DNA from 3 places in the Mesorhizobium sp. M1409 genome. Region 1 is predicted to be linked to each of the others. Evidence: riboswitches for the same ligand, from Rfam matches in the RefSeq annotation. Region 1 holds a riboswitch; each other region holds the start of a gene.
The links. A riboswitch is a leader RNA that binds a small molecule or an ion and turns the genes downstream of it on or off. The one in region 1 is predicted to bind cobalamin.

Region 1 (4,279 bases):
GGCCCGGCGCCACGGTAGGGCTTCGAACTCAGGTTAATAAAAGACCTTACGACAGCCAGTTCGGCGGTGCCGGCAGCTTTCACGATAGGAATTTTTTCTTGATTCCATGACCTCAGCTATGGTACATATTCGTCCATGGTGCTGATTTGCGCCAGTGACCCGCCGCACAGGCGGGTTTTTCGGTTGATGCTCCGTCAGCCAACGCGCCGGCGAAGGCTGCGAAGGAAACCCGTTAACCCGAGTTCGTTGCCCGGGCGCCAACCCGGCAATTGACAATCGCCGGGTTGGGTCCATCCTCTTTCACCACCTCTGAGGGGGAGATTCGGGGCATGTGGGATTTCGATATCGGCGGGTCGGTGTCCATAATGATGCGGACCTGGCCGTTCATTGTCTTTCGCATGATCGTCTATTTCGGCATCACGCTGGCCTACATCATGGCGACCGGCACGGGCGCTAGCGTCGGCTATGGCGTCGGCCACATCTCCACCGATCCCGACGGGCCGATGTCCTTTGCCTTGTGGGGCGGGGTGGTCGGTTTCGGCATCGTCTCGATCGCCGTCTACTGGATCCGCGAATACATCCTCTATGTCGTCAAGGCCGGCCACATCGCCGTCATGGTCCATCTGATCGACGGCCGTGACATTCCCGGCGGCCAGGACCAGATCGCCTACGCCAAGGATATCGTCACCCAGCGTTTCGCGGAGGCCAACATCCTTTTCGTCGTCGACCAACTGGTCAAGGGCGCCATCCGCGCCATCACCGGCCTCATCGGCGGCATCGCCGCCTTCCTGCCGATCCCGGGCCTGGGCGGCTTGATCTCCTTCATCAACACGGTGATCCGCCTGTCCCTGACCTATGTCGACGAGATCATCCTCGGCTACAACATCCGCATCAATTCGTCCTCGCCGTTCGAGACGGCGCGCCAGGGCGTCGTGCTCTATGCCCAGAACGGCAAGGTCATGGTCAAGAACGCCGTCTGGCTGGCGGTCATCATGTGGGGCGTGTCCTTCGTCATCTTCCTGCTGATGCTGGCGCCTGCCGGCGCCATTCTCTTCCTGATGCCCGGCCAACTCGCCGGCTGGGCCTTCGTGCTCGCCATCGTCTTCGCCTGGGCTTTCAAGGCGGCGTTCATCGAACCCTTCGCCATCGCCTGCCTGATGCAGGTCTATTTCAAGACCATCGCCGGCCAGGTGCCCGATCCCGACTGGGACGCCCGGCTGGCCGAGGCGTCGTCGAAGTTCAGGGAGCTTAAGGATAAGGCGCTGGCCTCCTTCGGCGGCTCGCGTTGGGGCACGGCCGGCGCGACAAGCTGATCGGCGAGGCTCGCCGGCGTGGCAGCAACGGTGTTGAGGCGCGCCACGGTCGATTTGAGCAACGCTTCACCTTGCCCGGAAAAAACCTCGCTCATGATCAGTTCCGGCAACGGCAGCCGCCGTCCCCAGCCATGCGTTTCAAGGTCCGGCTTTGGCGCGAACTCCGAGACACGGCCGACGCAGAGATAGGCGACCGGGGTCACATGCTCCGGAATTGACAGCAGGCCTTTCAGCGCTTGCGCCTCGATGATGCTGACCCAGCCGACACCGACGCCTTCGGCGCGCGCCGCCAACCAGAAATTCTGCACCGCGCAGACCGTGCTGTAGAGGTCCATCTCCGGATTGTGCCAGCGTCCCAGCGGCGAACCTTCCGAGCGCTGCCGGTCGCAAGTGATGCAGATGTTGAGCGCGCTTTCGCAAATGCCTTCCAGCTTGAGTTTGCGGTAGAGCGCCTGGCGCTCTTCCTCGATGGCCGGCAATTCCTGCTCGCGCGCCGCCAGGAACAGGTCGCGCACCTTTTCCCGTCGTTCGGCATCGCGAATGACGATGAAATTCCAAGGCTGCATGAAGCCGACCGACGGCGCGTGATGAGCGGCAAGCAGCAGCCGCGCCAGCACCTCATCGTCGAGCGCGGTGGGCAGGAAGTGGCTGCGCACATCACGCCGCGTGAACATGGCGCGATACACCGCATCGCGCGCATTCTGCTCAAATCCGTCGCCAACAAGAACGGTCATGGTTTCCGGCATCGCTTGTCCCCTTGCGATTGCAATCAATGCCATCCGCCTGACCATGCGGATGACGATGCCTGCCAGGCCGGTCTTCTGGCTTGGGATCAACCCGCGTCCGGTGCCTTCCCGTCATCGACAGTGGCACATACCGGCGCGGTCCCCCTTACAGCGTTGGGCACGCCACGGAGTTCAACCGTGTTCCCGATTCTCCCGCTTGCGGCGGGCACCAGGCAGTGCCACCGACCTTACTCCGAAGCGCGGACGACGCCAATGCCTGCAGCGACGCGAATGGACGCAGGCGCGATTTTCCCCAATCATCGGCCGCCCGTGCATGGCCTTTGTCGATCCGGGTCACTAGATTAGGACGATGGCTACCCGTCTCTATACCCATCCAGTCTTCCTTGAGCACCTCACGCCGCCCGGCCATCCCGAGCGGCCGGACCGCCTGCGCGCCATCGAGCGCGTGCTGGACGACGAAGCTTTTGCCGCGCTCGATCGTATCCAGGCGCCGGAAGGCGACGAGGCCACCATCCTCTATGCCCATCCCGCCGATTTCGTCGCCCGCGTGCGCGCCGCCATTCCCGACGAGGGAATCGCCCGCATCGACGCCGACACCACCGCCAGCCCGAAGAGCTGGCAGGCGGCGATCACCGCGATCGGTGCGGCCAACGCCGCCGTCGACGACGTCTTTGCAGGCCGCGCCGACAATGTCTTCGTAGCCGCTCGGCCGCCCGGCCACCATGCCGAAAAAACCACGTCGATGGGTTTTTGTCTGTTCAACACCGCGGCGATCGCGGCGCGTTATGCGCAGAAGAAGCATGGTGTCGAGCGGGTTGCCGTCGTCGACTGGGACGTGCATCACGGCAACGGCACGCAGGATATTTTCTGGGACGATCCGTCGGTGCTCTATTGCTCGACGCACCAGATGCCGCTCTACCCCGGCACCGGCGCGAAGAACGAAACCGGCGCCGGCAACATCGTCAACGTACCGCTGGCGCCGCAGACCGGCAGCGAGGTGTTTCGCGATGCCTTCCTGTCGCGCGTGCTGCCGGCGCTCGACAATTTCGCGCCCGATCTGATCATCATTTCGGCCGGGTTCGACGCGCATCACCGCGATCCGCTGGCCGAGATCAACCTGACCGAGGACGATTTCGACTGGGCGACCGGCCAGCTGATGCAGCGCGCCGCGCGTCACAGCGGCAACCGGCTCGTAAGCCTGCTCGAGGGTGGCTACGATCTGCAGGGATTGGCATTTTCGGTCGCCGCCCATGTCGGGCGACTGATGAAAGGATGAATGATGGCCGGTGAGACCAACGAAGATGTCAAGGCGATGAGCTTCGAACAGGCACTCGACGCACTCGAAAAGATCGTCGATGATCTTGAGCGTGGCGACGTGCCGCTCGACCAGTCGATTAAGATCTATGAGCGCGGCGAGGCACTGAAAGCGCATTGCGACCGGCTGCTGAAGGCCGCCGAGGACAAGGTCGAGAAGATCAGGCTGTCGCGCGATGGCAAGCCGGTCGGAACGGAGCCGCTTGACGCGGATTGAGGCGGTCCGAACGGTGGTCTTGCCTCACCGGCTTTTGGACATGATCATGATCGAGGATAGAACGCGTCCCGATTGAAAGCGCTCCAGGACAAGAGGAGATACGGAAGCGATGTGCAGAAACATCAAGACCCTGTTCAATTTTGATCCGCCCGCTACCAACGACGAAGTCCGCGACGCGGCACTTCAGTTCGTCCGCAAGCTGAGCGGAACGACGCGGCCTTCGAAGCAGAATCAGCATGCCTTCGACCACGCGGTCGAAGCCATCGCGGCATCGGCGCGCGAACTGCTTGATTCACTCGAAACCCATCAGCATCCGCGCAATCGCGAAGAAGTGGCGGCCAAACTAAGGGCGAAATCGGCGATCCGGTTTGCCTGATACGTCCAGGCTGCCTCTGGCGCTGACGAGGAGAGTTCATGAGCTTTTTCCCGGGGAAAGACCCTGAAGTCGGCGACGCCTTCGCCAGCGACCAGATCGAGCTTATGGTCATCCCGAATGCCAAGGACATTGGCGGTTTTCAGGTGCGCCGCGCCCTGCCGACCGCCAAGAGGCGGTTGGTTGGACCGTTCATCTTCTTCGACCGGATGGGCCCGGCTATCCTGCGCGCCGGGCAGGCGCTCGATGTCCGTCCGCATCCGCATATCGGCCTGTCGACGGTCACCTATCTGTTCGACGGCAGGATCAGGCATCG
Region 2 (4,279 bases), on a different contig from region 1:
GAGGGTGCCTGAACTATCGTTCAATCCCATTCCAGCGCTCCTTTTTTCCATTCATAGGCAAAGCCGATGGTCAGCACCGCCAAAAACACCATCATCGACCAGAAGCCGAGCATGCCGATCTTCGAGAACGACACAGCCCACGGAAACAGGAAGGCCACTTCCAGGTCGAAGATGATGAACAGGATCGACACCAGGTAGAAGCGGATGTCGAATTTCATGCGGGCGTCATCGAACGAGTTGAAACCGCACTCGTAGGCGGAGAGCTTTTCGGGATCGGGATTGCGGTAGGCCACCAGGAAGGGCGCGGCCAGCAGCGCCAGGCCGACAACCAGCGCCACGCCGATGAACAGGACGATGGGCAGGTATGAGCTCAAGAGTGCGTTCATGCTCGGCTTTCCGTTGGCGCCAATCCACGTTGATTACAGCACCGGACCCTAATGCGGAAGCGTGACAGTTTAACCGCTGAACCGTTTTAAGGGCCTATGCTGCAACGCGGCGAGGGTTAGCGCAGCACTTCCAGCGAAGCAAGTCAAACCTTGTTCAAAACACCGACCTGGACGGCATATCGCGGCAAACTGGTCCGATCCCCTCTTGTTTGATTTCCTTCGCTTTTTACTCCACTTTTCTCTCCTGACATGGTTGCCGCCAAAACCCTGCTAGCATCGGCCGGAATCACCCCTCAATCGCCCTCAGAGTGACGCCTGCATGAAGGAAAAGATTTCGCTCCCCATGGCCCGGCGCATCGCGCTTGCCGCCCAAGGGTTTCTCGATCCCCGCCCAATCGGCACCCCGAACCGCCGGCACTTCGCCCGGGTACTGGCCCGCACCGGCCTGCTGCAGATCGATTCCGTCAGCGCGGTGGTGCGCGCCCATTATATGCCACTCTATTCGCGCCTTGGCCCCTACCCGCTCGCTCTGCTCGACAACGCGGCTGTGACGCGCAAGCGCACGGTGTTCGAATACTGGGCGCACGAGGCTTCCTTCCTGCCGGTCGAGACATACCCGCTGATGCGCTGGCGCATGGAACGGGCCGAGCGCGGCGATGAGATGTATCTGGGCCTCGCCAAATGGGGCCGCGAACATGCCGCCTATATCGAAGAGATCTACCGCCAGGTCGCCGATCGCGGCCCGATCGCCGCTTCCGCGCTCGAAGGCCAGAAGGGCTCGGGCGGCTGGTGGGGCTGGAGCCACTCCAAGCATGCCTTCGAATGGCTGTTCTGGGCCGGGCGCATCACCACTGCGCACCGTCGCGGTTTCGAACGCTTCTATGATCTGCCCGAGCGTGTGCTGCCGCAGGCGATCCTCGATCTGCCGGTGCCGGCCGCCGAGGACGCGCACCGCGAATTGCTGCGCATTTCGGCCCGCGCCCACGGCATCGCGACATCAGGCGATTTGCGCGACTACTTTCGGCTGTCGCCGGCGGACATGAAGGGCCGGCTGGAGGAACTGGTCGAAACAGGCGAGCTTTTGCCGGTGCGTGTCGAAGGCTGGGACAAGCCGGCTTATCTTCACCGGGACGCTCGCCTGCCGCGCAAGGTCGAGGCCCGAGCCTTGCTGGCGCCGTTCGATCCGGTCGTCTTCGAGCGGTCGCGCACCGAGCGTCTCTTCGACTTCCACTACCGCATCGAGATCTACACGCCGGCCGACAAGCGACAATACGGCTATTACGTCCTGCCGTTCCTGCTCGGCGACAGGATCGTGGCGCGCGTCGATCTCAAGGCCGACCGGCCGGCCGGCGTGCTGCGCGTCCACGCCGCCTACGCCGAGCCCAACGCGCCGCCGCGGACCGCCGTCGAACTGTTCGAGGAATTGAAGCAGATGCAGGGCTGGCTCGGCCTCGAACACATCGAAGTGACGTCCGCCGGTGACTTGGGTCCGGCGTTGGCCGACCTAACCGTGTCGTAAGCTCGCGTTGACACCGCTACCCGCAAAAGCCTAAATCCCGGTCGAGACGGTCTCTTCTCTTCAACGAGAGGAGCCAAGAGGGAATGCGGTGAGGGATATCTGTCCCAAATCCGCGGCTGTCCCCGCAACTGTAAGCGAAGAGCCAAGGCCGAAAGCCACTGGGATGGTCCCGGGAAGGCGGCTACCAAGGCGATGACCCGCGAGCCAGGAGACCTGCCGTCCGCGACTTTAGAATCCGATCGCCCGGCGGGTTTCCGGGCAAGGAGCCGATCTTTGGACCACGACAGCAGTTTTTCGGCTGGCACAGCGGATGTTTCGTCCGGGCACGATGATGCGTTGGCCGGCGTCACCGTGATCGTCTGCGCCTCCTGTCGCGACGAGACCGGCTCCGACGCCCATCCTCGCGCTGGCGAACTGCTGGCGGACGACACGCGCCGCGCCGCATCTGGCGACAACATTCGTGTCCGCGGCGTTGAATGCCTCGGCAATTGCAAGCGACGTCTCAGCGCCGCCATCCTGCGCGACGGCTGCTGGAGCTATGTCTTCGGTGACCTGACCGCGACCAGCGGCGCCGACCTCGTTACCGGCGCCAAGCTCTTCGCCACCTCGACCGACGGCCTGATCCCGTGGCGCGGCCGTCCCGACAGCCTGAAGCGCGGCCTCGTTGCCCGCATCCCTCCCCTCGACATGCTGAAGGACTTGAAATGACCGTTTCCGTCTCCCGTGTTCCCTGCACCGTCGTCACCGGCTTTCTCGGCGCCGGCAAGACGACGCTGGTCCGCCATCTCCTGGAAAACGCCGGCGGCAAGCGTATTGCCATCATCGTCAACGAATTCGGCGACATCGGCATCGATGGCGAGATCCTTAAGGGCTGTGGCATCGATACCTGCCCGGAGGAAAACATCGTCGAACTGGCCAATGGCTGCATCTGCTGCACCGTCGCCGACGACTTCGTCCCGGCGCTCGACCAGATCCTGGCGCTGACGCCGAGGATCGACCACATCCTGATCGAGACCTCGGGCCTGGCGCTGCCCAAGCCGCTGGTCCAGGCTTTCCAGTGGCCAAGCGTGAAGAGCCGCGTCACCGTCGATGGTGTGATCGCCGTGGTCGACGGCCCGGCGCTGGCCGACGGCCGCGTCGCCAACGACATGGATGCCTTGCAGGCGCAGCGCACCCAGGATGAGACGCTCGATCACGACGATCCGGTCGAGGAGGTGTTCGAGCACCAGATCGCCTGCGCCGACCTGATCATCCTGTCGAAGAGCGACCTGATGGACGCAGCCGGCACCGCCCGCGCCAATGCCATCATCAACGAACACTCCGCTCGCGCGGTGAAGATCGTGCCGACGTCGCACGGCAAGGTCGATCCCTCGGTGCTGCTCGGCCTCGGTCTGGCCGTCGAGGATGACATCGAAAACCGCAAGTCCCATCACGACGGCGCATTCGACCATGAGCATGACGACTTCGACACGTTCATCGTCGACATTGCCTCGATCGCCAATCCCGATGAACTGGCAAAGCGCGTCGCCACCGCCGCCGAGGAAGAGAACGTGCTGCGCATAAAGGGCTTCGTCGAGGTCGGCGGCAAGCCGATGCGGCTGCTGCTGCAGGCCGTCGGGCCGCGCGTCAACCACTATTATGACCGCGCCTGGACCGCCACGGACGACCGCCGCTCGCGCCTCGTCGTCATTGGCCTCAAGGGGCTGAACCGCCCGGCTATCGAGCGTATACTCGCCGGCTGATTTCGGACACGGGTCGCGATGCACATCCTAACCACGACATCCGCCTCGCTCGACGACCTCGCCGAGCCGGTCGATCTGCGGCAGATGCCGGCGGATATCGTGGCCCTGTCCTTCACCGACAGCGATCTTGCAGGCCTTGCGGCCGCGTGGAAGGCCGATGCCGGCCGCCTGCCCTCGATGCGGCTGGCCGCCCTGCGTGATCTGCGCCATCCCATGTCCGTTGACCTCTGGGTCGATAGCGTCGCCCGCCACGCCAAAATCATCCTCGTCCGCATCCTCGGCGGCTACGACTGGTGGCGCTATGGCTGCGACCAGCTTGCCTCGACCGCCCGCGAGCGCGGCATAAAACTGGCGCTGCTGCCCGGCGAATGCCGCGACGAGGATCTGCGCCTGATCGAAGCCTCGACGCTGCCGCGCGAAGAACTCGACGGCCTGCTCGACTATTTCCGCGAGGGCGGCCCGGCGAATATGAGCGCGCTGATGCGGAGGCTGGCAAGGTTGGCGGGGTCTGATGCGGACGTAGCAGAGCCGGTCGCAGTGCCGAAAGCCGGTTACTACGACCCCGAACGCGGCGTCGTCCCCCTCCCCCTCGAGGGGAGGGTCCGGCCGCAGGCCGGGGGTGGGGTCCTCTC
Region 3 (4,279 bases), on a different contig from region 1:
GCAATGCCAAAATTTTCCTATAGGTATCGATCCGAAGCAATTCGAACAGTGTGCCGCAGATTCGCTTGAGGCGCAGAAAGCCTACATTTCGCAGTTGAAACTTGGCGGAGCAAAGCTAGTTATCGGCGTCGATCGGCTCGACTACACCAAGGGCATCGACAATCGGATTAAAGCTTTCGATCTGCTGGCAGTCGAGCCGCAACGTGTCTCGCTCTTGCAAATCGCAACTCCCTCACGTGGCGACATCCAAGCGTACAGCGAATATCGGCGCGACGTCGAAAGACTCGTCAATCAAGTCAACAACCGGCATGGCACGGACGAGTGGATGCCGATTATCTATGAGAACAGGTCGTTCACCCAAGCTGAGATAGCGGGTCTTTACAGAGCCGCGCGTGTTTGCGTTGTGACGCCGTTGCGCGATGGCATGAATCTTGTGGCGAAAGAATACATTGCTGCACAAGATCCGATGGACCCTGGCGTTCTGGTGTTATCGAAGTTTGCCGGCGCGGCCGAAGACTTCGGCGAGGACGCCCTGCTGGTAAATCCGAGGCTCTCCGACGAGATAGCTACCGCGATCTCAAGAGCGGCCAGCATGCCGCGCGAAGAACGCATCCAACGCTGGCGGAGGATGATGGACAAACTTGAAGCGTATACGATCCACCATTGGTCAGCGGACTTCGTTCGGCAACTGGACAGCAGCCGGGTTACGGTCCCTGCGGATCACTTCCACTATGTTGGCTTGGGCTGGATCAGCGAGGCCCAAATGCCTTCGTATCGGACCGAGCCAGAATTGCACACCGCGCTGACGCGTGCACTGGATAAAAACTGGGTCCTGCCGATCGTATGATGCAGAATATGAAGCACGCGAGCTTTGCCTGCATTTGCGCATCCCTCAATGCCGAGCGCTTGGAGAGAGAGATACTTATCCTGACCGCCTGAATGCGGCTTAAGCGGCTTATCGGGACCACAGTCGGGCTTTGCATCAGACCCTTGAGCCAGGCTCCGTCAGTGTGGTCTCTTGCCGCCGAGCGGAGTCATCACGATTGCCTAGTCACCCGTGATGACGACTGGCGTGCCAATTCCCCTCGGACCACGGTTTGGCGCTCACTCCGAGAAAACCGCTTCTACCACGCACGCACGGCTTGCGGCCGCATCGTTAAACATCGCCACCAATGCGATCTTCTGCATTCTAATGACGTTGTCACGCGCTTGAAGTCTTGTCCGAAATCCTTCATCGGCGACCTGCGAGGGATGTCGCAGCCCGACAGGGATCCATTAGTTGGACTATGGTGGCAGCGGAGCAGCGCCGCCAATGGGCGACTGAATATTTCACAATGTTAGACAAGCGTAAAAGCGAAATCACATAACGACATAAACATTTCGTTATGCGTCATTGACAAAAGAGCGGACTGCTGTGATTGTCTGCGTGTCGTGGTTCTCGCGTGCGGCGCTGCCGCAGCGGAGCTAAGAGGGAAGCCGGTGCAATGCCGGCGCTGCCCCCGCAACTGTTAGCGGCGAGCCAACCCCACTCATGTCACTGAGGCGAATACCCTCAGGAAGACGGGTAGAGGCTATGACCCCGCGAGCCAGGAGACCTGCCACGGCGGATTACGTCCATGGGCGGGGTGTCTCGGTGGCCGCTGCAAGCCGGCGTTCGTGCCGGTCTGCTAGCGCCTTCCTTGTCATCGGCGCCCCAACCATCGGGGTATGACATGACTGACTCTCAGGAAATTCCTGTAGCAACGCTCGGCGTGCCGCGCTTCGGTCGTCGGCGAGAACTGAAATTCGCGCTTGAAAGCTACTGGTCCGGAACATCGTCCGCTGGCGACCTTCTCACGACGTCGAAGGCGCTCCGTGCCGCTAGCTGGGAAGAGCAGCGCGATCGCGGCGTGTCGAAAATCCCGTCGAACGACTTCTCGCTTTACGACCATGTGCTCGACACCGCAGCCATGGTCGGGGCCGTTCCATCCCGTTACGGCTGGAATAGCGGCGAGGTCCCACTTGACATCTACTTCGCAATGGCGCGCGGCAACCAGGGTCAGACGGAGGATTGTGGACACGCTGGTCACCAGGAGGAGGCTCATGGACCTGGTGTAACCGCGATGGAAATGACCAAGTGGTTTGACACCAACTACCACTACATTGTGCCGGAACTCGATGATGATCAGACGTTCGCCCTCTCGTCATCGAAGCCGGTCGATTACTTCCTCGAGGCTAAAGCTCTCGGCATTCACACACGCCCAGTCATCCTTGGACCCATCACCTTCCTCAAGCTGGCGAAATCGCCTGCCGAGGGGTTCGGTCCCATCGCGCTCCTACCGCGGCTGCTGCCCGTTTACGAGCAAGTCCTGCAGAAGCTGAAGCTGTCGGGAGCCGACTGGGTGCAGATCGATGAGCCAGCGCTTGTCCTCGATCTGAACCCGAACGAACGAGCTGCGTTCGAATTCGCCTATGGCCAGCTGTCGAAAGCCGCGCCCGAGCTGAAGATCATGCTGGCTACGTATTTCGGGTCGCTGGGAGACAATCTCGAAACCGCGGTTTCTCTGCCCCTGGCCGGGCTGCATATTGATCTCGTGCGCGCTCCCGAGCAGCTGGAAACGGTGGGTCGGCTCGCTCCGAAGGATCTGGTGCTCTCGCTTGGCTTGATCGATGGCCGCAACGTCTGGCGTGCGAACCTGCCCGCCATTCTCGACCGCATCAAACCGATCGTCGCCGGCTGGCCCTTGGACCGCGTCGAGATCGCGCCTTCTTGCTCGATGCTGCATGTGCCGATTGATCTGCGCATGGAGACGGAACTCGACGCCGACATCAGGTCGTGGCTCGCCCTCGCGGCCCAGAAGACCGACGAGCTGGTCTTGCTGGCCCGGGCCCTGTCCCAAGGCAGGGATGCGGTGGCAGGCGCGTTGAAAGCGTCTGCCGAGGCTGCCGCCACGCGCGTGACATCCACGAGGATCCATGACCCGCTTGTTCAGGGGCGGATCGCTAGCATTGAGGACAGCGCGAAGCGACGAGAGAGCGCTTTTGGCGAGCGCTCCAGAGTCCAAGCCGGCTCACTCGGGCTGCCGCCGTTCCCGACGACGACCATCGGGTCCTTCCCGCAGACGCCGCAGGTACGCAAGGCGCGGGCCGCTCATGCGAAGGGCCAGCTGAGCTATGTCGACTATGAGACGTTCCTGAAGAAGGAGATCGAGGCTGCAATTCGCTGGCAGGAAGAGATCGGGCTGGACGTGCTGGTGCACGGTGAGTTCGAGCGAAACGACATGGTACAGCATTTCGGCGAGCAGTTGTCCGGCTTCGCGCTCACCCAGCATGCCTGGGTACAAAGCTATGGGTCGCGCTACGTGCGTCCCCCCATCATTTTCGGCGACGTATCGAGGCGCAATCCGATGACAGTGCGCTGGTGGCAATTCGCCCAGTCGCTTACGGAAAAGCCCGTGAAGGGAATGCTCACAGGCCCAGTCACCATTCTCAATTGGTCTTTTGTTCGCGACGACGTACCCCGCTCCGAAGCCTGCCGCCAGATCGCGCTCGCCATCCGCGACGAAGTGAGGGATCTCGAAAGGTCCGGCGCAAGGATGGTCCAGATCGATGAGGCCGCGTTTCGCGAAGGATTGCCACTGCGCCAATCTGACTGGAAAGTCTATCTCGACTGGGCTGTCGAATGCTTCCGGATCGCTTCAACGGGTGTAAAGGACGCGACTCAAATTCATACCCACATGTGCTATTCGGAGTTCAACGAGATCATTCACGCGATCGCTGAAATGGATGCGGATGTCATTTCGATTGAGACGTCGCGCTCGAAGATGGAACTGTTGGACGCCTTCACGAGCTCCAAATATCCGAACGAAATCGGTCCCGGCGTTTATGATATTCACTCACCACGCGTCCCGGAAGCCGGCGAGATTTCGGACTTAGTCATGCTTGCCCGCGAGCGACTGTCCGACGGCCAACTGTGGATAAACCCGGACTGTGGCCTCAAAACACGCAAATGGGAGGAGGTCCGCCCTGCCCTCATGAACATGGTCGCTGCGGCGCGCGCGCTCCGGCAGAAAGTGCAGGCGTGAGGCTTCTCTTCCTCACCGTGTGGGGAGTTGCCGGCTGGCGGACGTCGGCCGGGAATATGCCAACCCGATCACACTCTTGGAATAAGCCACTCGGCGAAAATGTGCAATTTTCCTTCGGCACGTGTCCTCATCGCGCAGAAATATAAATGTGACACTACGCTATAGTATTGGTCCTTGGGAACATACAGGCCCCGCGCCTCGAACAAATCGTACAC

Region 2: linked by a shared signal. The riboswitch ahead of NKG99_RS23095 (DUF1636 family protein) and the one ahead of bluB (5,6-dimethylbenzimidazole synthase) in region 1 are both predicted to bind cobalamin.
Region 3: linked by a shared signal. The riboswitch ahead of metE (5-methyltetrahydropteroyltriglutamate--homocysteine S-methyltransferase) and the one ahead of bluB (5,6-dimethylbenzimidazole synthase) in region 1 are both predicted to bind cobalamin.

What each region holds. Positions count from the first base shown of each region.
Region 1 covers NZ_JAMYKV010000026.1:19,878-24,156, reverse strand. Annotated here, with positions in the region: gene NKG99_RS19945 (hypothetical protein) at 330-1,313, shown strand; partial or broken gene bluB (5,6-dimethylbenzimidazole synthase) at 1,430-2,047, opposite strand; cobalamin riboswitch at 2,108-2,287, opposite strand; gene NKG99_RS19935 (histone deacetylase family protein) at 2,409-3,335, shown strand; gene NKG99_RS19930 (exodeoxyribonuclease VII small subunit) at 3,339-3,590, shown strand; gene NKG99_RS19925 (DUF2277 domain-containing protein) at 3,700-3,966, shown strand; gene NKG99_RS19920 (pirin family protein) at 4,005-4,279, shown strand, end outside.
Region 2 covers NZ_JAMYKV010000033.1:33,798-38,076, reverse strand. Annotated here, with positions in the region: gene NKG99_RS23110 (NuoB/complex I 20 kDa subunit family protein) at 1-30, opposite strand, end outside; gene NKG99_RS23105 (NADH-quinone oxidoreductase subunit A) at 21-386, opposite strand; gene NKG99_RS23100 (winged helix-turn-helix domain-containing protein) at 706-1,905, shown strand; cobalamin riboswitch at 1,937-2,140, shown strand; gene NKG99_RS23095 (DUF1636 family protein) at 2,179-2,613, shown strand; gene cobW (cobalamin biosynthesis protein CobW) at 2,610-3,647, shown strand; gene NKG99_RS23085 (cobaltochelatase subunit CobN) at 3,666-4,279, shown strand, end outside.
Region 3 covers NZ_JAMYKV010000024.1:73,943-78,221, forward strand. Annotated here, with positions in the region: gene NKG99_RS19280 (alpha,alpha-trehalose-phosphate synthase (UDP-forming)) at 1-847, shown strand, start outside; cobalamin riboswitch at 1,416-1,617, shown strand; gene metE (5-methyltetrahydropteroyltriglutamate--homocysteine S-methyltransferase) at 1,713-4,064, shown strand.